DNA from 2 places in the Thioclava sp. GXIMD4216 genome. Region 2 is predicted to be linked to the other one. Evidence: riboswitches for the same ligand, from Rfam matches in the RefSeq annotation. Region 2 holds a riboswitch; the other holds the start of a gene.

Region 1 (11,235 bases), on a different replicon from region 2:
TTCATCGGCCTCGACAACGACATCGACGGCATGGTTCACCTGTCTGACCTGTCGTGGGAACAGCGCGGCGAAGACGCGATCCAGAACTACCGCAAAGGCGATATGGTTTCGGCCGTTGTCACCGAAGTGGACATCGAGAAAGAGCGTATCTCGCTCTCGATCAAAGCTCTGGACGCAGACACCTTCTCCGACGCAGTTGACGGCGTGAAGCGTGGTTCGGTGATCACCGTGAACGTGACCGCGATCGAAGATGGCGGCATCGAAGTCGAATATAACGGCATGAAATCCTTCATCCGTCGTTCGGACCTCGCACGTGACCGCGCTGACCAGCGCCCCGAGCGTTTCCAAGTTGGCGATCACGTCGATGTGCGCGTGACCAATGTCGACTCGAAAACCCGTCGTCTGGGCGTCTCGATCAAAGCGCGCGAGATCGCAGAAGAGAAAGAAGCCGTGGAACAGTACGGTTCGTCCGATTCGGGCGCATCGCTGGGCGATATCCTCGGCGCAGCTCTGAAGGGCGAGGAGTAATCCTGCTCTCCGGATCTGGTTTCAGATCTTTACCCCGTCCGGTTGTACCGGGCGGGGTTTTTATTTATAAAAGCTTCACATGTGCAGATTTTGCCCAAGGAAAAGGCATTTGGGGAAGGGAAGACAGGTAAATTTTCGCGCGCAAGGCCGCTTGATCGCTAATCAGGTAGTTATTACAGTGCTTTGCTGTTTGTCATGCCGAAAATTCTGCCTATAGTCAGAACAGCACCGCCAATTCTCGCAGGGGGAATTCTTACATGATCCGGTCCGAGCTGATCGCAAAAATTGCCGAAGATAATCCGCATCTCTTCCAACGCGATGTCGAGAGGATCGTGAATACGATTTTCGAGGAGATCATCGAAGCGATGGCCCGTGGAGACCGGGTCGAGCTGCGCGGTTTCGGTGCCTTTTCCGTCAAGAAACGGGATGCACGCACGGGACGGAACCCGCGCACTGGCGATTCCGTTGATGTCAACGAGAAACATGTCCCCTTCTTCAAGACCGGCAAGCTGCTGCGCGACCGTCTGAACGGGGTGGAGGAAGAATAAACATGATCCGCGCCCTGCGTTACGCCATCCTTGCGATCCTTGCGGTCGTTCTTATCGTCATCGCTCTGTCGAACACGCAGATCGTCACGCTGCGTCTGCTGCCGGAAGAAACGGCAGGGGTGCTGGGATTTGGCTGGTCGGTACAGGTGCCGTTGTTTGTGGCGATCATGACGGGCGTTCTGCTGGGGCTCTTGATCGGCTTCGTGTGGGAATGGGCGCGGGAATACCGCATCCGCTCGCGCGGCGCACAAGAGGCCCGTAAGGCCAAGGCGCTGGAGCGTGAGCTGGGGCATCTCAAGCAGCGCCATGAAGGCCCGCAGGATGATGTTCTGGCGGTTCTGGAGCGCGCGCCCTCGGCCCGCTGATCCTCTATGGCACCCCGCGTCAAAATCTGCGGTCTTAGCAAGCCCGCCCATGTCGAGGCCGTATCCCGGAGTGGTGCGGCCTATGCTGGTTTTGTCTTCTTCCCGAAGTCGCCGCGCAATGTGACGATTGCTCAGGCGCGCGAGCTGGCGCTGATGGTGCCGCTGGGCGTGGCCAAGGTCGCGCTGGTGGTCAATGCAACAGATGCCGAGCTTGATGCCATCACGGCGCAAGTTCCCCTTGATATGCTCCAGCTTCACGGCAAGGAAACGCCCGAGCGTGTGGCTGAGATACGTGCCCGCTATGGTCTGCCGGTGATGAAGGCTCTGGGCGTGGCCGAGCCTTCGGACCTAGAGGCGATCCCCGCCTATGAGGCCGTGGCCGACCAGATCCTTGTGGATGCCAAAGCCCCGAAAGGGGCCGCTTTGCCCGGCGGTAACGGGCTGTCGTTCGACTGGACGCTGATTGCAGGACGCAAATGGTCCAAGCCGTGGATGCTGGCGGGCGGGCTGACCCCCGAGAATGTCGCCTTGGCGATTGCGCGCACAGGGGCCAATCAGCTGGATGTGTCTTCGGGTGTCGAGTCCGCGCCTGGAGTGAAAGAGGCGTCTCTTATCAAAGACTTCGTTGCGGCGGCGGGCGCTGCCTGAGCGGTTTTGGCCAGCCTTGCACAGCGCCAATCTGTGAATAGCCATTGACGGCGCATCTTATTTCGGCAAATCTCCGGCCCTGTCAGGGGAGTCCCGCCTAAGGGACTGAGAGGCTGATTGGAAGCAATTCCGGTGACGCGACCCTTTGAACCTGACCCAGTTGATGCTGGCGTAGGAAGACCGAAGGGCAATTCCGCATTCCATATCCTATGGGCGGTCCTTTCGGGCCGCTTTGGCCCTTGCGGCCCGCAGTGGCCTATTCCCTCGCAGTTTTTGGTTGGGTCTTTTCGAAAGAGGAGACCGACATGAAAGATATCGTCCCGACGATTACCACCGGCGCGCTGATCGGCTCGCGCAAGGTGCATAAGGAAGGCCAGATCCACGCACTGCGCGTGCCCATGCGCGAGATCGAGATCTCGAACGAGGAGGCGCTGTGCGTCTATGACAGCTCGGGCCCCTATACCGACCCGCTGGCCGAGATCGACATTACCAAGGGCCTGCCCGAGACCCGTGGCGGCTGGCTGCAGGCGCGCGGCGAGATCGAGGAATATGAGGGCCGCGCCATCACCGATGCCGATAACGGCTTTGCCAAGGGCGACCGCCTCGTGGCGCCGTTCCCCGTGCAGCGTCCGCCGCTGCGCGCGATTGGGGACCGCGCCGTGACGCAGCTCGCCTATGCCCGGGCAGGGGTGATCACCCCCGAGATGGAATTCGTGGCCATCCGCGAGAATGAGGGCCGTATGGCCGCCTATACCCGCGATGGTGACCCGATGGGTGCAAACCTCCCCGATCTGGTGACGCCGGAATTCGTGCGCCAGGAAATCGCGGAAGGCCGCGCGATCATCCCCGCCAATATCAACCACCGCGAGCTTGAGCCGATGATCATCGGCCGCAACTTCAAAGTGAAGATCAACGCCAATATCGGCAATTCGGCGGTGACCTCTTCGATGGAAGAGGAAGTCGAGAAAATGGTCTGGGCGATCCGCTGGGGCGGGGACACGGTGATGGACCTCTCGACGGGCCGCAATATCCACAATATCCGCGACTGGATCATCCGCAACGCGCCGGTCCCGATCGGCACGGTGCCTTTGTATCAGGCGCTGGAAAAGGTGGGCGGCGTGGCCGAGGACCTCACATGGGAGATCTTCCGCGACACGCTGATCGAGCAGGCAGAGCAGGGGGTCGATTACTTCACCATCCATGCGGGCGTGCGCCTGCATATGATCCCGATGACCGCCAAACGCGTCACCGGCATCGTTTCGCGCGGCGGCTCGATCATGGCGAAATGGTGCCTGCATCATCACCGCGAAAGCTTCCTTTACGAGCATTTCGACGAGATCTGCGATATCTGCCGCCGCTATGATGTCAGCTTCTCGCTGGGGGACGGCCTGCGTCCGGGCTCGATTGCCGATGCCAATGACGAGGCGCAATTTGCCGAACTGCGCACCTTGGGCGAGCTGACCAAGATCGCATGGGCGAAGGACTGTCAGGTGATGATCGAAGGGCCGGGCCATGTGGCCATGCACAAGATCAAGGCCAATATGGACGAGCAGCTCAAGCACTGCCATGAGGCGCCCTTCTACACGCTTGGACCGCTGACCACCGATATCGCGCCGGGTTATGACCATATCACCTCGGCCATTGGGGCTGCGATGATCGGTTGGTTCGGTACGGCGATGCTGTGCTATGTGACGCCCAAGGAACACCTCGGCCTGCCCGACCGCGACGATGTGAAGACGGGGGTGATCACCTATAAGCTGGCCGCCCATGCCGCCGATCTTGCCAAGGGCCATCCGGGGGCGCAGCGGCGCGATGACGCGATCAGCCGTGCGCGGTTTGAATTCCGCTGGGAAGATCAGTTCAACATCGGGCTCGACCCCGATACCGCGCGCGAGATGCATGACGAGACCATGCCCGCGCAGGCGCATAAGGTGGCGCATTTCTGTTCGATGTGCGGGCCGAAATTCTGCTCCATGAAGATCAGCCATGACATCCGCGCCGAGGCCCAGCGGCAGGAGGGCATGGGCAAGATGGCCGAGAAATTCCGCGAGGGCGGGGCGCTTTACATCCCCGAACCGACCGAAGGCTAACGCCTAAAACTGTGGGCGCAGAAATTTTTGTGCGCCCACAGTGCCGCATTCGAAATATTGCTCTCGTTTTTATGACTGAGGCGCAGGTTTTCTGTGCGCCAGATCACGGCTGCCCGCCTTGCGAAGGCTTCCGTTAGGCGCTAACGCTGCGTTCAGGCCCTTTGGGCATTCTATTTCACGCGGCCACGCAAGGGCGTGATCCGCCAGACGAGACGCAGGAGACGAAAAATGGACTGGACGAAAGTGCTCGCACGCCGCGCGGGCCGGATGAAAGCCTCGGAGATCCGTGAGCTGCTGAAACTTCTCGACCAGCCCGATATCATCTCTTTCGCGGGCGGTATTCCCGACCCCGATCTCTTCCCCAGCGCGGCCTATTCCGACGCTTTTGCCGCCACGATGGCCGATAATAACGGCCATGCGGCGTTGCAATATTCGGTCTCCGAAGGCTATCGCCCGCTGCGCGAATGGCTTGTGGGCGAGATGGAAAAGATCGGCGTGCCCTGTGCCGTTGACAATATCATGATCACCTCCGGTTCGCAGCAGGCGCTGGATTATCTGGGCAAGCTGTTCCTGACCGAAAACGATACCGCCGCCGTGATGCGCCCGACCTATCTGGGCGCTTTGGGAGCGTTCAACGCCTATGAGCCGCGTTATATTCCGCTGGATCCGATGTCGAATATCGACCCCGAGACCCTGAAGACGGAGGCCAAGGCCGCCGGCGGCGCGGTAAAATTTGCCTATCTCTCGGCAGATTTTGCCAACCCGACGGGCGAGACCCTGCCCCGTGACGGGCGCGAGCGTCTGCTGGATCAGGCCGAGGCGCTGGATTGCGCGATCATCGAGGATGGCGCCTATCAGAACCTGCGTTTCGATGGCGAGGCGATCCCGCCGATCCTTGCGCTGGACATCGAACGCAAGGGCGGTATCGAGAACACCCGCACCATCTATTGCGGGTCTTTCTCGAAAACGCTGGCGCCCGGTCTGCGCGTGGGCTGGGTTGTGGCGGCAAAGCCGGTGATCGACCGTCTGGTGCTGATGAAACAGGCCGCCGACCTGCATTCGCCGACCCTCAACCAGATCGTGACGAACCATGTGGCGCGCGCGATCTTCCACGAGCATGTGGCCAAGATCAAGGCGGTCTATGCCAGCCGTCGCGACCGGATGCTGGCCGCGCTCGAGCGCGAGATGCCGGCATCGGTCAGCTTCACCCGTCCCGAAGGGGGCATGTTCATCTGGCTGACCTTCGACCCCAAACTCGACGGGGCCGATCTGCTGGCGAAAGCGGTACGCGATGAAAAAGTCGCCTTCGTCCCGGGCGGGGCGTTCTTTGCCGATGGCTCGGGCCAGAACACCCTGCGGCTCAGCTATTCCTGCGCGACCGATGCCCAGATCGACGAAGGGATCGCACGGATCGGCCGCATCCTGCGCTAAGCCATTACCAGACAAACGAAACCCCCTGCCATCCATCGATGGCGGGGGATTTTTTATTTGGGGTGCAGGCGGCTTTGCCGACAGAAATTTCCTTGGGTCATCTTCACGCGAGCGTGTTTTGACAGGTCTTTGCCAAGGGCGCAGAAGCCATTGGTAAGTAAATTGGTCAGGAATTCAGGGCCAATCCGGTATCTCGCAGGAGGGATGTGTCTGACGGCCCAGACCCGTCCTTCCGGCCAAGTCGAAAGGTCTGGTCGATGTTGGCAACCTTGGTAATCGCGCTGCGTGAAGGGCTTGAGGCCTCGCTGATCGTGGGGATCATCGCGGCTTTCCTGCGTCGCAACGGGGTTGGCTTGGGGGCGATGTGGACCGGCGTTATTGCCGCACTCGTGCTGTCACTGGCGGTAGGGCTCGGGCTGAACCATCTGGAACAGAGCCTGCCGCAGGCCCGACAGGAGGCGCTGGAAACCGTCATCGGGGCGGTGGCGATTGTCTTCGTGACCGGCATGATCTTGTGGATGGACAAGCATGGCCGCGATATGCGCAGCAGTCTGGAAAGCGAGGCTGCGGCAGCCCTTGGCGGGCGGCGGGCCTTCGCCCTTGCGCTGATGGCCTTTCTGGCCGTGCTGAAAGAGGGGTTCGAAACTGCCGTCTTCTTTCTGGCAACCTTTTCTGCGGCACAATCCACATTCTGGGCCGCCTGCGGGGCGGTGATCGGGCTGGGTCTGGCGGTGGCCATCGGCTGGGGCATCTATGCCGGCGGAGTGCGCCTGAACCTGTCGCGGTTTTTCCGTGTGACGGGGGCATTCCTGCTATTGGTGGCGGCGGGCCTGTGCGTGACCGCGCTGCGCACCGCGCATGAGGCGGGTTGGATCAATGCGGGCCAGCAGCTTGTCGTCAACCTGTCTTGGCTGGTGCAGCCGGGCACGGTGCGGGCGGCGTTGATGACCGGCGTTCTGGGTATCCCTGCCGATCCGCGTCTGATCGAGGTGCTGGGTTGGCTGGCCTATCTGGGTCCGGTGGCGCTGATGGTCTACTGGCCCAAATCGCGTCCGCTTGCACCCCGGACCGCGGCGCGTCTCAAACTTGGTGCGGGGGCGGTTCTGGCGCTGGTCGGGGTCGGGCTTCTGCTGACGCCGCAACCGCGGGCCCGTCTGCGCCAGACCGCACCGCTTACAACGATACAGGGCGATATGTCCGGTGAGTTGCGCCTTGCCCATGCCGATCTTCTGGTCCGTTTCGGTACGGCCGAGCTGCGCCTTGCCCCGATCCGCAGTCAAGATGCCAGCCATAACGGGCAGGCGCTGAATATAGGCGATTACGCCGCGACCCTAGCAATCCCGACAGCGCCCGATAGCGTCAGCTTTGCCGATCTGGTGGCACTGAATGGCGGGCGCAGGCCGATCGGGTTGAACCCCACGCGCTATCCCGGACCCTATGCGGCACAATGGCAGGCCGATATCCAGGCACAGGCCACAAGCGGGCAGGGGGCTGTTGTGGCCGCGCAGGCCCGTAGCAGCGTCAGCGTCACCCTGTCGGGCGGCGGGCTACAGACCCCGCGCAGCCTGCGTGTGCGCGAGGTGCCGGACGCCGTGCAAAAGGCCATCGGCCCCGCCCGCTGGGCCATCCCCGAAACCTACACGACCCAAGCCAAAGCCGCCTATCGCGATTTCGGGGCGGCCTTGCAGGAATGGCAGTTCTGGTGCCGCCAGTTTCCGCTTGTTCTTCTGGGGGCGGCGCTTGCCTGCGTGTTGCGCGGTGCACGTCAGCGCCGCCGCCTTTCTCCCGAATCTTTCCACTCTACAGCCGGCGCACGCGCCGAACCCGCAGCAAAAGGAATGCCGTAATGCCGTTTTCCCGCCCGTCCTCTCTTGTCCTTCCGCTTGTCGCAACGCTGGCCGCCAGCACGGCTTACGCACAGACGGCACAGAAAAACGATGCTGGTGCCGCACAGGTTGCCATCACCCTGACCGGCGATAATGGCGGCACCTGCGCCCTGAGCGCCAAGGAAGCCGTTGCGGGTCCGGTCACGTTCACCGTCACCAACCAGACAGCTACAGCCCTGACCGAAGTCGAGCTTCTGTCCGGCAATCGCATCATCGGTGAAAAAGAGAACCTCGCCCCCGGTCTGCCGCCCGTGTCCTTTACCGTGACCCTTGGCGGCGGCGATTACGAGATCTACTGCCCCGGCGCGGCAGAGCAGAAGGTGGCCTTCAGCGTCAAGGGCCAGTTGGCACAGCGCCCGCAAGGCAGCGCCTCCGAACTGCTGGCAAAGGGCACCAAAGACTACAATGCCTATGTCAACGAGACCGTTGATGCGATGCTGGTTGCGGTGACCAAACTCAAAACCGATATCGATGCCGGAAATCTTGAGGCCGCCAAGATCGATTATGCGCGGGCCCGCCCGTTTTACGAGCGGATCGAATCCGATGTGGACGGGTTCGTGATGGACGGGTTCGATGCCACGGACAACCACGGCAATCTCGATTACCTCATCGATATGCGGGCCTCGAATGAAGACCCCGCCGTGGGCTGGTCGGGCTATCACGCGATCGAGCGCGATCTGTTCGAACGTGGCGCCATTACCGAGGACACTAAGACGCTTGCGGCGGATCTGGTGAAGAATGTCACGCTGCTGGACAAGCTTGCCCCCAGCCTCGATTTCTGGCCCGAGGATCTGGCCAACGGGGCTGCAGACTTGCTGGAAGAGGTCCAGAGCAGCAAGATCAGCGGCGAGGAAGAAGCCTATAGCCACATCGATCTGGCCGATTTCGCGGGCAATGTGGAAGGGGCGGAACAGGCCTTTGCCTATCTGCAACCGGGTATGGAGCAGATCGACCCCGATCTGACCGCGCGTGTCAGCGACGAATTTGCCAAGGTCCGCGCCCTGCTGGACCAGTATCGCGACAATTCGGTGCCCGGTGGGTATGTGCTGTATACGCAAGAGCTGAAAGCGTCGGATAAGGTCAAGCTCAGCAAAGCCATCCAGTCGTTGCAGGAACCGCTGTCGCGCGTGGCCGAGAAGGTCGCGACCGCAGGCTAAGACGCATCTGGGGGCGGGTGGCCTTGTGCCGGCCCGCCCCGTGAGACATCTGTCAGACCGCCTTCTCCCAGCCTGACTTGCAAAGGAGACATCATGGACATCCCCGATTCCCGCCGCCGTGGCCTTCTGTTCGGCGCGGCGCTTTCACCTTTTGCCGCCCCCGCGCTGGTGTCCGCCGCGCAAGCGAGCGATGACCCCCAAGACCCGCCCACAGACCAGATAGACCTGACCCATGCTTATCCGTTTTACGGGCCGGGACCGCAGGCGGGCATCGCGACACCGCCGCAGCGCCATATCGTCTATATGACCTTCGATCTGACCTCGACCGACCCGCGCGATTTGCAGATATTGCTGGCCCGCTGGTCGGCCTCGATCGCCCAGATGATGAAGGGCGAGCCGATCAGCAAGGTCGATCCGGGGCGGCCCAATGCCGGTGCGCTGGATACGGGCGAGGCGCTGGATCTGGCACCGGCCTCGCTGAGTGTGACCGTGGGCTTGGGGCCGGGGGTGTTCGATGACAGGCTGGGATTGCAGGCCTTCCGTCCCAAAGCCTTGCGCCCGCTCAAACGTCTGCCCGGAGACGCGCTTTTGCCCGAGATTTCGGGGGGCGATCTTTCGCTACAGGCCTGTGCGGATGATCCGCAGGTGGCCTATCATGCGGTGCGGGTGCTGGCACGGCTGGCCAAATCCACCGGAACGGCGGCCACTCGCTGGGCGATCATGGGGTTCGGTCGGGCTTCGGCAGGGGTCGGGCAGAGCACACCGCGCAATCTTCTGGGGTTTCGGGATGGCACCCGCAATATCGTCACCGAGCAGGACCGCGCGAAATTCGTGTGGTCCGACAATCCCGGCTGGGGGGCGGGGGGCAGCTATCAGGTGGTGCGTAAAATCCGGATGTTCATCGAAAGCTGGGATACCGACCGCGTGGATGACCAGAACGAGGTCTTTGGCCGTTTCAAGGTGTCGGGAGCGCCGCTGACCGGCACGCATGAATTCGATACGCCCGATTTCAAGGCACAGGGGCCGCATGGGCCCGTGATTCCGGCCAATGCACATATGCGTCTTGCGGCGCATGAGCATCATAACGGGCTGAAGATCCTGCGGCGCGGGTATAACTATACCGACGGGATCAACAGTCTGGGCATGCTGGATGCGGGGTTGTTGTTCCTGTCCTACCAGAATGATCCGCATGCGTTCGAGACGCTACAGACCCGTCTGGGGGCGTCGGACGCGCTGAACGAATATATCTCGCATATCGCATCGGGCGTGTTCTTCGTGCCGCCCGCCCCGCCCGAGGGCAGCTATATCGGTGCGCATATGTTTGCGTGAGCGAAGCACCTTCCCCTGCGGCATAAACCCCGCGGCGGCCTGTCGCGGGGTCTTTTTGAGAGACGCGCGGGGGATGTGGGGGCGCAGGGCCGCTGCCCGCACCGTGCCAGAGCAGAATGCGGGCTCGCCTTCCGTTGCGCGCCGTCTGTCACGGCGCGGGGGGATCAGCGTTGCGGCTTGGGGGGTGTCATCTTCGCCAGAAAGGCTTTGAATTCCTTTTTGGAAATGATGCCATCGTGGTTGCGGTCCAGTTCTGCGCCGCTGGGCGGTCGGGGATGGTCGGCCTTGCCTTTGGGGGCCGCGCCCTTGGGAGCCGCATGGCCGGATTTGGAAGGCGGCGGGCCATCGGGGCGGGGGGCATGTTCGGCCATGAACATGTCGAATTCCTTTACCGTGACCCGTCCGTCATGGTTGCGGTCCATCTCTTTCAGGCTCGGCGGGCGGGGCGGTTCGTCTGCCTCTCTGGCCGGCGGCTTGGTCTGGGCTAGGGCCTGTGTGCTGACGACCGGCCCGCAGGCCAGAAGCGCGGCCAGAGCCACGGTGCCAAAGGGGAGAACACCCGACTGTTTCATGCGTTAATCCTATATGCTTCGACATCCGGCCTTTGTCAGACAAAGGCCGTCTTTTCCGAACGGAACGGGCAGGGGCTTCCGTCGGGCCGGACCGGCCCATCTGGCTGTTAGCGATGGCGGATCAGTAAACTCAGCGCGAGCAGGCAGAGGGCGGTTGCCAGAACGGCAAAACCCGTTGCCAGCGGTGCCAGCGGCAAGGCCAGTGTCAGCAGGCCGAAAATTACCACGGGTACCGAGATCGCCAGATAGCTCACCACGAAATACAGCGAGATCACTCCGGCGCGGTCGGTGTCCGGTGCCGCCGCTCCGATGGCCGCCAGACCGGAGCGGAAGGCGAGGCCATGCCCGAGACCGGCGACCAGCGTGGCCAGAAGGAGCAGCGGCAGGTTCTGCATCTGGAAGGCAAAGGCCATGATCGTCGTGCCTGCGCCCAGCACCAGACAGCCCAGTGGCCCGCGCCAGCCTGCGCCGATATGGCCGACCAAGGCCTGCCCGAGGGTCGAGGCAAGGAAAATGAACCCCGCGACGAAGCCGATCAGAAGCGGGCTGTGATAGCCCATGATCTGCCCCAGAAATCCGGGAATGACGGCCGAGTAGAAGCCGAACACCATGAACCCCGCCACGGCGGCAATCGCGGCGGGCAGGAAGGCGCGGCGCACTTCGGGGGGGAGTGCGAGCGAT
Region 2 (11,235 bases):
CACCAGCTGCGACCATGCGGCCATAGACCGAGAGGATGACCGAAAGCTCGTGGCGGTCGAAGGCGATTTGCGGTGTGCCTCCGGAAAGAGGCGGCATATTTTGCACTGTCATGGGGCCAGCCTGCCACCGCTTTGCGTTTCGCGCAATCTTTTCCAAGGGGCCGCAGCACGGCGCGGGTGCCATTATGAGCGGAAAGTGAATGCGGTTAATCAATTCTTGGTTTAGCCAGATTCCGGTCTTGAAATGACCTTTTTGCCCCCTCGAAGGTGCCGCGATCCGCTGTCAGGAAAGAGAGAGCGAAAGCAAACGCTCTGTTCCGGTGCCGCAGTTAACAGCCCCCACCCAGTATGCGGCACCGGAACAGTCTTTCCCCCTCTTTGCGATCCATGCCTTTCGGGCCGAACTGCACAGGCCAGTTGCGGCGGGGCCTGCCCGATTGCGGATGACCGGCTGTGCAGGGCGCGTTCAGATGGGCGCGGGCCTTTCGTGGGCGGTTTTCCTCGTGGGGGGGGCGGGCTGACGGAAAACCTGTTTTGTCTCACAGCGGAGGCTGGCATAGTGTCCAGGATGTGCAGAGCCATTACGCGTCTTCGCATAAGCTATTTCACAAGGAGCCACAGATGCAGCGTTTCATTACTTTTTCCGCAGCGGTCCTGCTGATGGGCAGCTCGGTCGCGGCGGTGTATGCCGATGTCGCAGATCCGACGGTCAAAGCCTGGCAGGACGGAATGAAAGAGCTGCGTCAGTCGTCCAATATTCTGGGCGATATGGCCAAGGGCAAAAGCAGCTTTGATGCCGAGATCGCGGCCTCTGCCGCTTCGGCGCTGAAGGAAGAGGCCAAGAAGGTGGCGCCTTTGTTCGAAGCCAAGGCCACAGACCCTGAATCGGAAGCCAAATCCAGCATCTGGGACAACTGGGAGGCCTTCACCTCTCATGCCACCGATCTCGAGGTCGCCTCGGCGCAGATGGACACCTCGTCTCTGGCGGGCGTGCGGGAAGGGATGCAGGCGGTTGGTGCGGCCTGCGGCGGCTGCCATAAGCAGTTCAAGGAATAACCGTGCCTCTTGCGGGCGGGGTTTTGGCCCTGTCCGCAAAGGCGCTGTCCGTAAAGCCTGTCGGCCCCGCAATGGGCCGCAGGGGCCGTGCCGCCCGTGTCCGGCGTCACGGGCGCGGGTCGGATTGGCAGGCCGCAATCCCGCCAATCCCGCAGCTCGCGCCAAGATGCGCGACGCGCATTCTCAACCGCAATCTACGTTATAGACATTGCCTGCCTCGTCGAGGCGGAAGACGATCCGATGCGGTTGGTAAAGCTGGTCTTCCACACCGCGCCATTCGACCACGCGGTATTTCGTGTCACCAAGCGGCAGGGTCGAGACGACGCTGCCCGGCTGGCCAAGCACATAAGAATAGGCTTTGGCCCCGCAAAGATCGGGCTCGCGTTCGTTCAGCCCGTCGGCGGAATTTTCCGGCTGGATCAGGGCTTGAGCTGATTCGGGGAGGATCGGGGTCGGGGCCAGTTCTTGTTGGGAAGGCTGGCAGGCGGCCAATAGGCCAATCGCTGCGAAGGCGTAAACTCGGGTCAACATGTCGCTCTCTTGCTTGTGTTTGCGCGCATTGTGCCTCAGGTTCGGATAAAATTCCATATGACGGAGAAGGCCAATGAGAACCCGTGCTGCTGTTGCACTAGAGGCAGGTAAGCCCTTGGAAATTATGGAAGTGGAGCTTGATCCGCCGAAGAAGGGGGAGGTGTTGGTCGAGATCAAGGCCACGGGCCTATGCCATACGGATGCCTTCACGCTCTCGGGCGCGGACCCCGAGGGGCTTTTTCCGTCGATTCTCGGCCATGAGGGCGCGGGCGTCGTGATCGAGGTGGGCGAGGGCGTGACCACGCTCAAACCGGGCGATCACGTGATCCCGCTCTATACGCCCGAGTGCCGCGAGTGCCCCTCCTGCCGCTCGGGCAAGACCAACCTCTGCACCGCGATCCGCAATACCCAAGGTCAGGGGCTGATGCCCGATGGGACGACGCGCTTCCATATGCTGGATGGCACGCCGATCTATCACTACATGGGCTGTTCGACCTTTGCCCAGCATACCGTGATGCCGGAAATCGCTTTGGCGAAAGTGCGTGAGGACGCGCCTTTCGACAAGATCTGCTATATCGGCTGCGGCGTGACCACCGGCATCGGTGCGGTGATCAATACCGCAGGTGTCGAGATCGGCTCGACCGCGGCAGTGTTCGGCTTGGGCGGGATCGGTCTGAACGTCATTCAGGGGCTGCGGATGGCGGGGGCCGATATGATCATCGGCGTTGACCTGAATGACGACAAGGCCGAGATGGCCAAGAAATTCGGCATGACCCATTTCGTGAATCCTTCGAAGATCGAAGGCAGTGTCGTGCAGGAGATCGTCAATCTGACGAAGAAGGGCGATGACCAGATCGGTGGCGTGGATTATTCGTTCGATGCGACCGGCAACGTCAAGGTCATGCGCGATGCGCTGGAATGTTCGCATCGTGGCTGGGGTGTGTCGGTGATTATCGGTGTGGCGCCGGCAGGGGCCGAGATTTCGACCCGCCCGTTCCAGCTGGTCACCGGCCGCGTCTGGAAGGGCACCGCCTTTGGGGGCGCCAAGGGCCGGACCGACGTGCCGAAGTTTGTTGACTGGTATATGGATGGTAAGATCGAGATCGATCCGATGATCACCCATGTTCTGAAGCTGGAGGAGATCAACCACGGCTTCGACCTGATGCATGAGGGCAAGTCGATCCGCGCGGTCGTGCAATACTGAGCTCGGCTTAGGCCGATGGGAAGGAGGGGGCGCTCGCGCCCCCTCTTTGCGTTTCCCGCAAATTCACCCCCTGAGGATATTTCTAGCAGCTGGAAGCAGACGTGCCGAGATAGCGGCGGAGCGCTTCGGGGGGGTGTGACAGAAGGCGGTCTGTCGGTTCTGGCGGATAGGCGCGGCCCTCTGCTACGAGGATTGTTTGCGGGCAGAGTTGGCGCGCATCTTCGGGGTCATGGGTGACCATGAGGATGGTGAAATCATGGTGTCTGGCGAGGGTTTCGGTGAGGTGGAGCATCTCGGTTTTCAATGCGGGGCCGAGGGCTGCGAAGGCCTCGTCGAGGAGGAGGAGGGGGCGGTTGCGCAGGAGCGCGCGGGCAAGGGCTGCGCGGCTTTGCTGACCGCCCGAGAGTTCGGCGGGGCGGCGGGTGCCCAGATCCTGCAGGCCCGTGGCGGCAAGGACGTTTTCGATGCGCTGGTGATCTTCGGGCGAGAGGCGCAGGCGCGGCGAGATTCCGAGGCCGAGATTTTGCGCGATGCTGAGATGGGGGAACAGGTTCTGGTCCTGAAACAGGATCGAGAGCGGGCGTTTGCCCGGCGGGATCTGGACAAGATCCTGCCCCTGCCAGAGCACACGTCCCCGTTCCGGCGCGAAGAGGCCGGCAATGGCGGCAAGCAGGGTGGATTTGCCCGCGCCCGAAGGCCCGATCAGTGCGGTATGCTGGCCTTGTTCGATGTTCAGGTTGGCCTCGAGGTGCCAGTCGTTTTGCGTCAGGCGCAGGTTATCGAGGGTCAGCATGATGTCCGATCCGGTCGAAAAGGGCGAAGAGCCCGAAGGTGAGTGTCAGAAGCAATGTGGCGGCGGCGGCGGCCTGATCCAGCCGGTAGCTGCCCATCAGCTGGAAGATCGCCAGCGGCAGGGTGCGGGTCTGGCCATCGGAGAAGAGGGTGATGACACCCAGATCGCCCATCGAGAAGGCGCAGGCCAGCCCTGCGGAAAAGCCCAAGGGACGGGCGAGGCGGGGCAGGGTGAGCCGCCGCAATTTGGCCCATCCGCTTAGGTCCAAGGATGTGGCGAGCCGGTCGTAATCGGCTTGCAGGGATTGGATTTCGGGCAGCAGAAGGCGGGTGATGAAGGGCAGGGACAGCGTGGCGTTGACCACCAGTGTGACCGGCACGAGGAGGCTTGTCGGTGCGGCAAAGGGCTGGATCAGCAGGAAAAGTCCTGTGCCCAGCACCAGCCCCGAGGCGGCCAGTGGCAGCATGGCGGAGCCTTCCGCCCAGCGATGGCGCGGGGCCGCCAGTGCCAGAGGGAGGGCCAATGCCAGCGCCAGCACGGTGGAGCCGAGTGCGATGGTCAGCGAGGTGGCCGCGGCTTTCCAGACCATAAGGGGCAGGGCCGGAAAGGCGGGCAGGCCACGCCAGAGGATCAAACCGATGGGCAGTAGAAGAAACAGTGCGGCAAGGACGATGATGGCTGCATCGCCCGACCGTTGCCAGAGGCTTGACGGGCCATAGAGGGTGGGGCGGTCCAGCCCTGCGCCGAAGCCCGTGGGGGCCGAGATCTTGGCCCCGATCCCCACGGCCAGCACGCAGAGCGCGACCTGCACCAGCGCGAGGCTTGCGGCGCGGCCTGTATCGTAATCGAAGCGGAACGCTTGGTAGATGGCCAGCTCGACCGTGGTGGCCGAGGGGCCTCCGCCCAAGGTCAGCGCAACGGCGAAGCTGCCCAGACAGACGAGGAAGATGGCGATGAAGGCGCCGGGCAGGGTGGCGCGCAGCATCGGGGTTTCGATGTGGCGGCGTCGGGCGGGGCCGTCGAAATCCAGCATCATGGCAAGGCGCAGGCGTTCGGCGGGGATGGCCTGCCAGCCTTGCAGCACCATGCGGGTGGCCAGTGGCAGGTTGAAGAACACATGGGCCAGAATGACCCCATGCGCGCCATAGATGGTCATTGTCGGCAGACCGAGCGCGCCGAGCGCCTGATTGAGCAGCCCGCTACGGCCGAAGACCGCCAGCAGTCCCAGAATGGCGGCGATGACCGGCAGGATGAAGGGCGCACCAAGTGCGGTGATCAGCACGCTGCGCCCGATAAACCGCCGCCGCGCAAGCGCCCGCGCCAGAGGCACCGCCAGCACACAGGAGATCAGCGCCGACGCCGCCGCCTGCCAGAGTGTGAACCACAGCGCCTGCAGGTCCGACCCGCGCAACCCCGTAAGACCGCCCCCGTGCAGGGCGGTCATCAGGATCGGCCCCAGCACCAGAAGCGCGGGGACCAGAGCGACGCAAGCCGCAATCAGCGGAACGCGGCGAGCCATTCGTCCAGTGCGGGCTGGCGCAGGGCCTCGGCCTCGTCTTCGCTATAGAAGATGGTCTTGTTCGGGCGCGGCAGGCTGGCGAATTCGGGCGGCAGGAAGCCTTCTTTGATGATGGCCGGATAGGACCAGTTGGCGGTGGCGATCATCCCCTGGAAATCATCCGACAGCACGTAATCCATGAAATCCTGCGCCAGTTCGGGATGTTTGGAGGTTTTCAGCTGTCCCACCAGCTCGGCCATGAAATAATGGCCTTCCGGGAAGATCGCGGCGGCTTTGGTGTTATCGTGCTCGGCGATGATGTGATAGGCCGGCGATGTGGTATAGGACAGCACCATATCCACCTCGCCATCCGTGAAGAGGCCGTAGCTTTCCGACCAGCCGGGGGTCACGGTTAGCACTTTGGGTTTGAGCTTGGCCCATGCTTCGGGCGCGCGATCACCATAGACGGCCTTGACCCAGAGCAGCAGCGCCAGCCCCGAAACGGACGAGCGCGGGTCCTGGATGGCGATCTTCAGATCATCGGGGGCATCCAGCAGTTCCTCGAAGCTTTTCGGCGGGTTTTTCAGTTTGGTCTTGTCATAGACAAAGGCAGTTTCGCCCCAGTTGAACGGGATGAAGGTGTCATCGGTCCATTTGATCGGCAGGGTCAGGCGCGAATTGTCTTCATGCGAGGGCGCGAAGAGGCCGGTCTTGCGGGCACGGGCGGTCTGGTCGGTATTGAGGCCGATCACGATATCCGCTTTGGTCTTGTCGCCTTCGAGCATGAGGCGCGAAAGCACGTCACCGGCCACGAATTGCAGGTCGCAGCCGCATCTGGCCTCGAACCCTTTTTCGATCTGCGGGCCGGGACCCCATTCCGAGGTGAAATAATCGGGCGCATAGACCGTGAGAACGGGCAGGTCTTCGGCCTGAGCGCCGCCGGTCGTGGCTGCCAGAAGGGCTGTGCCCGCCACAAGGCGAAGGGCCGTAAGGGGTCGTTTCATCTATGCTCCTCCAATCCGCAGGGGAAGGAGGGCGCGACAGTCCCGTGACCTTCCCTCCGCCGGTGCTAGCCGGTTCAGGTTCGACGGGTTCGCCTTTGGCATCTCAGCCGGACCAAACCGGCACCCCGAGGTGATAGGGCTGTTCTAGTGCAGGGGCCGCATTCGGGCAAGCGCCCCCTGCCGTGTCGTACTGGCCGCTCAAACCGGAGCGCGCCGCTTAATGCGGGCGGGCCAGATGGGCCAGTTTCTCTTCGGCGGCGGGGTCGATGCCCAGATCGTCATCCGCGGTGCCTGCAAGAGGGTTCTCGTAGGTAGCGATGTCAAGCTGGCCTTCGGTTTTGGCCACAATGGCGGTCACCACGGCATCCCCTGTGATATTGACGGCGGTGCGGATCATATCCATCAGCCGGTCAACGCCCAAGATCAGCGCGATGCCCTCGATCGGCAGGCCGACCTGTCCCAGCACCATCGTCAGCATGACAAGCCCCACGCCGGGCACGCCTGCGGTGCCGATCGAGGCCAGAACCGCCATAGCGATCACGGTCAGGTAGCCGGTCAGCCCCAGATCGATGCCGTAGACATTGGCCAGAAAGACCGTGGCCACACCCTGCATGATCGCGGTGCCGTCCATGTTGATCGTGGCCCCGAAAGGAATGCAGAACGACGCCACCGAATTGCGCGCGCCCATACGCTCGGTCACGCAGCGCAGGGTCACCGGAATGGTGGCATTCGAGGAGGCGGTCGAGAAGGCGAAGATCTGTGCCGGACGGATCTTGCGAATGAAGGTGATCGGGCTTAGCCCCGAGAACAGCTTCAAGATCACCATCAGCGTGACAAACAGGTGCAGCAGAAGCGCGCCGGTCAGGGTCAGCACATAGGCCAGCACCGGCAGGAACAGGTCGATCCCCTGTTCTGCGAAGGTCTTGGTGATCAGGCAGAACACGCCCAAAGGCGCGAAGGCCATGACGATGGAGACGATCTTCATCATCACCTCGTTCATATATTCACAGCCCTCGACGAATTTGTCCGATTTCTCGCCCAGCATCAGCACTGCCACGCCCAGCACGATGGTATAGAAGATGATCTGCAACATCTCGCCGCTGGCAAAGGCCTGAACCGGATTGGTCGGCACGATCGAGGCGAAGACATCCCAGACCGAAGGGGCCGTTTTGGCACTAATGCCCGAGGTGTCGATGCCCTCCATTGTGAAGCCTTGGCCCGGCCCGACAATCTTGGCGATGAGAATGGCGATGGCGATGGCGATGGCGGTGGTCACGATATAAAGCCCGAAGCTTTTGCCGCCAACACGCCCCAGCACGCGGATATCGCCGATCCCTGTCACGCCGCAGATCAGCGAGAAGAAGACCAGCGGCACCACCAGCATTTTCAGCGCGTTGACAAACATCTTCCCGATCATCGCGAGAAGGCCGCCGGTGATATAGGTCGAAATGAAACCGGATTGGATCTGGTTGAAAATGACCCCCAGAACGATGCCCGCGCCCATCGCAACCATGATCTGCGTCGTCAGTGATACGCGTTTATGAACCATGCAACACTCTCCCCCTTTGTGATGCTTTCAGTCTGCCTATAGGTGATCGGCCCGGGCGAGGCCATTAAAACCCAAGCATGCCCATCATGATATCTTCAGCCCTGATTGCCTAGAGGGGATGCAGTTGCTACATCGGTGCCGGGCTTTTATGCAGGCTGGAATCGACCGCCGCAGGAGCTTTTGCCGGATCTGGCGCGCATAACAGGGAGATGCCTCATGTCGTATAATACCTTCGGACATCTGTTCCGCGTGACCACTTGGGGCGAAAGCCACGGGCCGGCGCTTGGCGCGACGGTGGATGGCTGCCCTCCGGGGATCGAGATCTCGGAAGAGTTCATTCAGGTCTTCCTTGACCGCCGCCGTCCGGGCCAGTCGAAAGAAACCACCCAGCGCAAGGAACCCGATGCGGTGCGTATCCTGTCGGGCGTGTTCGAGGGAAAAACCACCGGCACCCCGATCCAGCTGATGATCGAGAATACCGACCAGCGGTCGAAGGATTACGGCGAGATCGCCCGCCAGTTCCGCCCCGGTCATGCCGATCTGGCCTATTTCCAGAAATACGGCATCCGCGATTACCGTGGCGGCGGACGGTCCTCGGCGCGGGAAACGGCGGCGCGGGTGGCGGCAGGGGGTGTCGCGCAGGCCGTGCTGCGCCAGCTGGTGCCCGATCTGAAGATCACCGGCTATATGGTGCAGATGGGCGTGAAACATATCAACCGCGCGCGGTTCGACGAAGCCCAGATCCTGCAGAACCCCTTCTTCATCCCCGATGCGGATGTGGTCGATGAATGGGCCGATTACCTGCAGGCGATCCGCAAGCAGCATTCCTCGGTCGGCGCCAAGATCGAGGTGGTGGCCACCGGCGTTCCCGCAGGGCTTGGCGCGCCGATCTATGCCAAGATGGATACCGATCTGGCGGCGGCGATGATGTCGATCAATGCCGTGAAAGGCGTCGAGATCGGCGAGGGCATGGATGCCGCCAATCTGACCGGCATCGAGAATGCCGACGAGATCGTCATGGGCGAGAACGGGCCGGAATACCTGACCAACCATGCGGGCGGCATCTTGGGCGGGATCACCACGGGCCAGCCGGTTGTGGTGCGCTTCTCGGTCAAGCCGACCTCGTCGATTCTCACCCCGCGCCGTTCGATCAACCTTGATGGCGAGGCGGTCGAGGTGGTGACCAAGGGCCGCCATGATCCTTGCGTGGGTATTCGGGCCGTGCCTGTTGCCGAAGCGATGACAGCTTGTGTCATTCTGGACCATCTGTTGATGGACCGTGGACAAACGAGCGGGATTCGGGGTGAAGTCGGTAAATAAAACTTTACCGCATCCATAAATATTATAATCCTCGCATTATTACGGGCCTTTGCCTGATTGTGGGGATTATTATGTCTTATATTCTGGGGAGCTCTGCGGCTGACGAGATCACCGCCGGTTTTGTTGATGCGAATGGGGTGACGCTCGATTACACGGGCAGCGCCACTTGGGAAACCTTTCTCAATATCTGGGCAGGTCGTGGCAATGACCGCGTGACCGGTGTGGAGGGGCGCACCATCGTTCATGGTCAGGCCGGAGACGATTATCTCTCGGGCAGCAATCTGGTTGCGACGCCCAGCCTCGACCATTTCTACCCCCAGCTTTTTGGCGATGAGGGCAATGACACGATCGAAGGGTCGGGGAATGTGCTGTTCAACGGCAATGCGGGCAACGACACGATTACATGGTCCGGTCAGGGCTATGCGTCCTTGTCGGGCGAGTATGGCGATGATGTGATCACCGCCAATATGACGGCAGTGGGGGCCGAGTCTGCGCGGATCTTCACCGGACAGGGTGCGGATACCGTCAATATCACGCTGGGCGATAATGATACGGCCTCGGTGTTTCTGGCTGAAACCGAGGCCGCAGCGGATGTTGTCAATGTTACCTCCGATATCGATGCCGAGACGGGTGGCCTTGTCGATTTGGGCAGCGATTTCGACCCCTCGATGGACACGCTTGTTGTGAATGGTGTGACATATAGCGGCGACGATCTGTCGGCATTGGTGGCCGATCCCGAGAATGCGGAAGGGGTCGATATCAGCAGCGCGACCGAATATTCGGGGAATTTCACCTATCTTGCGTTCTCGGGGAACGATGAAGGGGGGCCGGTGACCATCCGTTTGTCTTCCGACATTTTCGCCGATGAGGAATCGAGCGAGGAGGCCGCGACCGATCCGGGCGCGGGCACCGGTGAAGAGGCGACCCTCTCGGACAATCGTGTCGATGGCACCGAAGAGGCGGATTTCATGCAGGATCTCTATGTCGATGCCGATGGCGATTCGACAGCCGATACGGTGCGGATCAACGGCTTTGGGGGCGATGATTACATCCGTGTCAAAAGTGGTCTGTCGCATATCATCGGGGGCGGCGAGGGCAATGACAGCCTGTATGCGGTCAGCGGCGAGCATCATCTGGCCGGTGAGGCAGGCGATGACCTGATCGTTGGCGGCAATGACACCTGTCTGCTGGAAGGCGGCAAGGGGGATGACACGCTTGTGGGGTATCTCGATCACGGGGCTGATCACGTGATGCATCTGGGCAAGGGCAATGACGTGGTGGATTTGCGCGGCGCTTCCGATACGGCGACATCCAATGTGACGGTCACGGATTTCCGCTTCGGGGAAGATGTGCTGATGTTTGATGGCGAGGCGGTCGATTTCTCGGCTCTGCCCGATGACGTCTCCGGCGCGGATGACGAGGATGGCAATCTTGTCCTGTCGTTCCATGATGATGATAGCGTGACCCTGCAAGGCCAGTCGGTTGCCTCCATGCAAAGCTATGGTGCAAAGTTGCAGGCCGCCAAGGACGCGCAACTGGCGGATGGCTGGTCCGATGACAGCGCGGCCGAAGATGACAGCGCCGCCTGGGCCGAGCTGGAAGACGAGAGCACCGAAGCGCAGGCCGATGCCTCTGACAGCGAGGAGAGCACCGAGGCACTCGATGAGACCACGAGCGAGACCCAGACCGCCGTGGCCGATCTTGCCGATATCCCGACTGTGCCGGTTGCCGAAGATGGCGATACCGAGGACGAAGACGAGGACGAGGCACTTGCGGATGCCTAAACGGCCCGCGTTTTACTGATCGGGAAGGCCGCCCCTCGGGGTGGCCTTTTGAGATGGGTCGCCATGAGATTCGCAGCCTCGCCCGTTGGTATCCTTCTTTCGGACATGCGGCGGATGCCGTGCCTTGCGGATATCGCCCCTGCGCAGGATGTGGGTCGGGCGGTGGCCTATCGCGCCGGCATGATAGGCTTTGGAGACACGGCGGCGGATGGCTTTTCTTGCCCGTTGAAGGGACCCGCTTCCCCTTCTGAACCGTTCTGTCTATCATGATGGAAAGAAGGGGACTTTGATGACGCATTCTCCGAAACAGCCTGCCATGGAAACATGTATCCGCCGAGGGCGGAAATTCGATCAGGTGCTCGAAGGGGCGCGCAAGGTGTTCTTGCGGGACGGGTTCGAGGGAGCCTCGGTGGATGACATCGCCCGCGAGGCAGGGGTCTCCAAGGCGACCCTTTACAGCTATGTTCCTGACAAGCGCTTGTTATTTATGGTTTTC

The links. A riboswitch is a leader RNA that binds a small molecule or an ion and turns the genes downstream of it on or off. The one in region 2 is predicted to bind thiamine pyrophosphate.
Region 1: it holds a riboswitch for thiamine pyrophosphate, as region 2 does, so the genes downstream of both, thiC (phosphomethylpyrimidine synthase ThiC) here and thiB (thiamine ABC transporter substrate binding subunit) in region 2, are expected to answer to the same signal.

Annotation. Positions count from the first base shown of each region.
Region 1 covers NZ_CP149928.1:287,801-299,035, forward strand. Annotated here, with positions in the region: gene rpsA (30S ribosomal protein S1) at 1-528, shown strand, start outside; gene ihfB (integration host factor subunit beta) at 786-1,076, shown strand; gene WDB88_RS16700 (LapA family protein) at 1,079-1,441, shown strand; gene WDB88_RS16705 (phosphoribosylanthranilate isomerase) at 1,448-2,089, shown strand; TPP riboswitch at 2,164-2,284, shown strand; gene thiC (phosphomethylpyrimidine synthase ThiC) at 2,395-4,179, shown strand; gene WDB88_RS16715 (PLP-dependent aminotransferase family protein) at 4,408-5,610, shown strand; gene efeU (iron uptake transporter permease EfeU) at 5,868-7,457, shown strand; gene efeO (iron uptake system protein EfeO) at 7,457-8,653, shown strand; gene WDB88_RS16730 (Dyp-type peroxidase) at 8,747-9,982, shown strand; gene WDB88_RS16735 (EF-hand domain-containing protein) at 10,147-10,554, opposite strand; gene WDB88_RS16740 (MFS transporter) at 10,662-11,235, opposite strand, start outside.
Region 2 covers NZ_CP149926.1:80,821-92,055, reverse strand. Annotated here, with positions in the region: gene WDB88_RS00465 (DUF2794 domain-containing protein) at 1-112, opposite strand, end outside; gene WDB88_RS00460 (cytochrome c) at 622-1,056, shown strand; gene WDB88_RS00455 (hypothetical protein) at 1,240-1,587, opposite strand; gene WDB88_RS00450 (S-(hydroxymethyl)glutathione dehydrogenase/class III alcohol dehydrogenase) at 1,661-2,791, shown strand; gene WDB88_RS00445 (ATP-binding cassette domain-containing protein) at 2,874-3,584, opposite strand; gene WDB88_RS00440 (thiamine/thiamine pyrophosphate ABC transporter permease ThiP) at 3,568-5,103, opposite strand; gene thiB (thiamine ABC transporter substrate binding subunit) at 5,082-6,086, opposite strand; TPP riboswitch at 6,121-6,224, opposite strand; gene WDB88_RS00430 (dicarboxylate/amino acid:cation symporter) at 6,304-7,635, opposite strand; gene aroC (chorismate synthase) at 7,852-8,955, shown strand; gene WDB88_RS00420 (hypothetical protein) at 9,027-10,739, shown strand; gene WDB88_RS00415 (TetR/AcrR family transcriptional regulator) at 11,029-11,235, shown strand, end outside.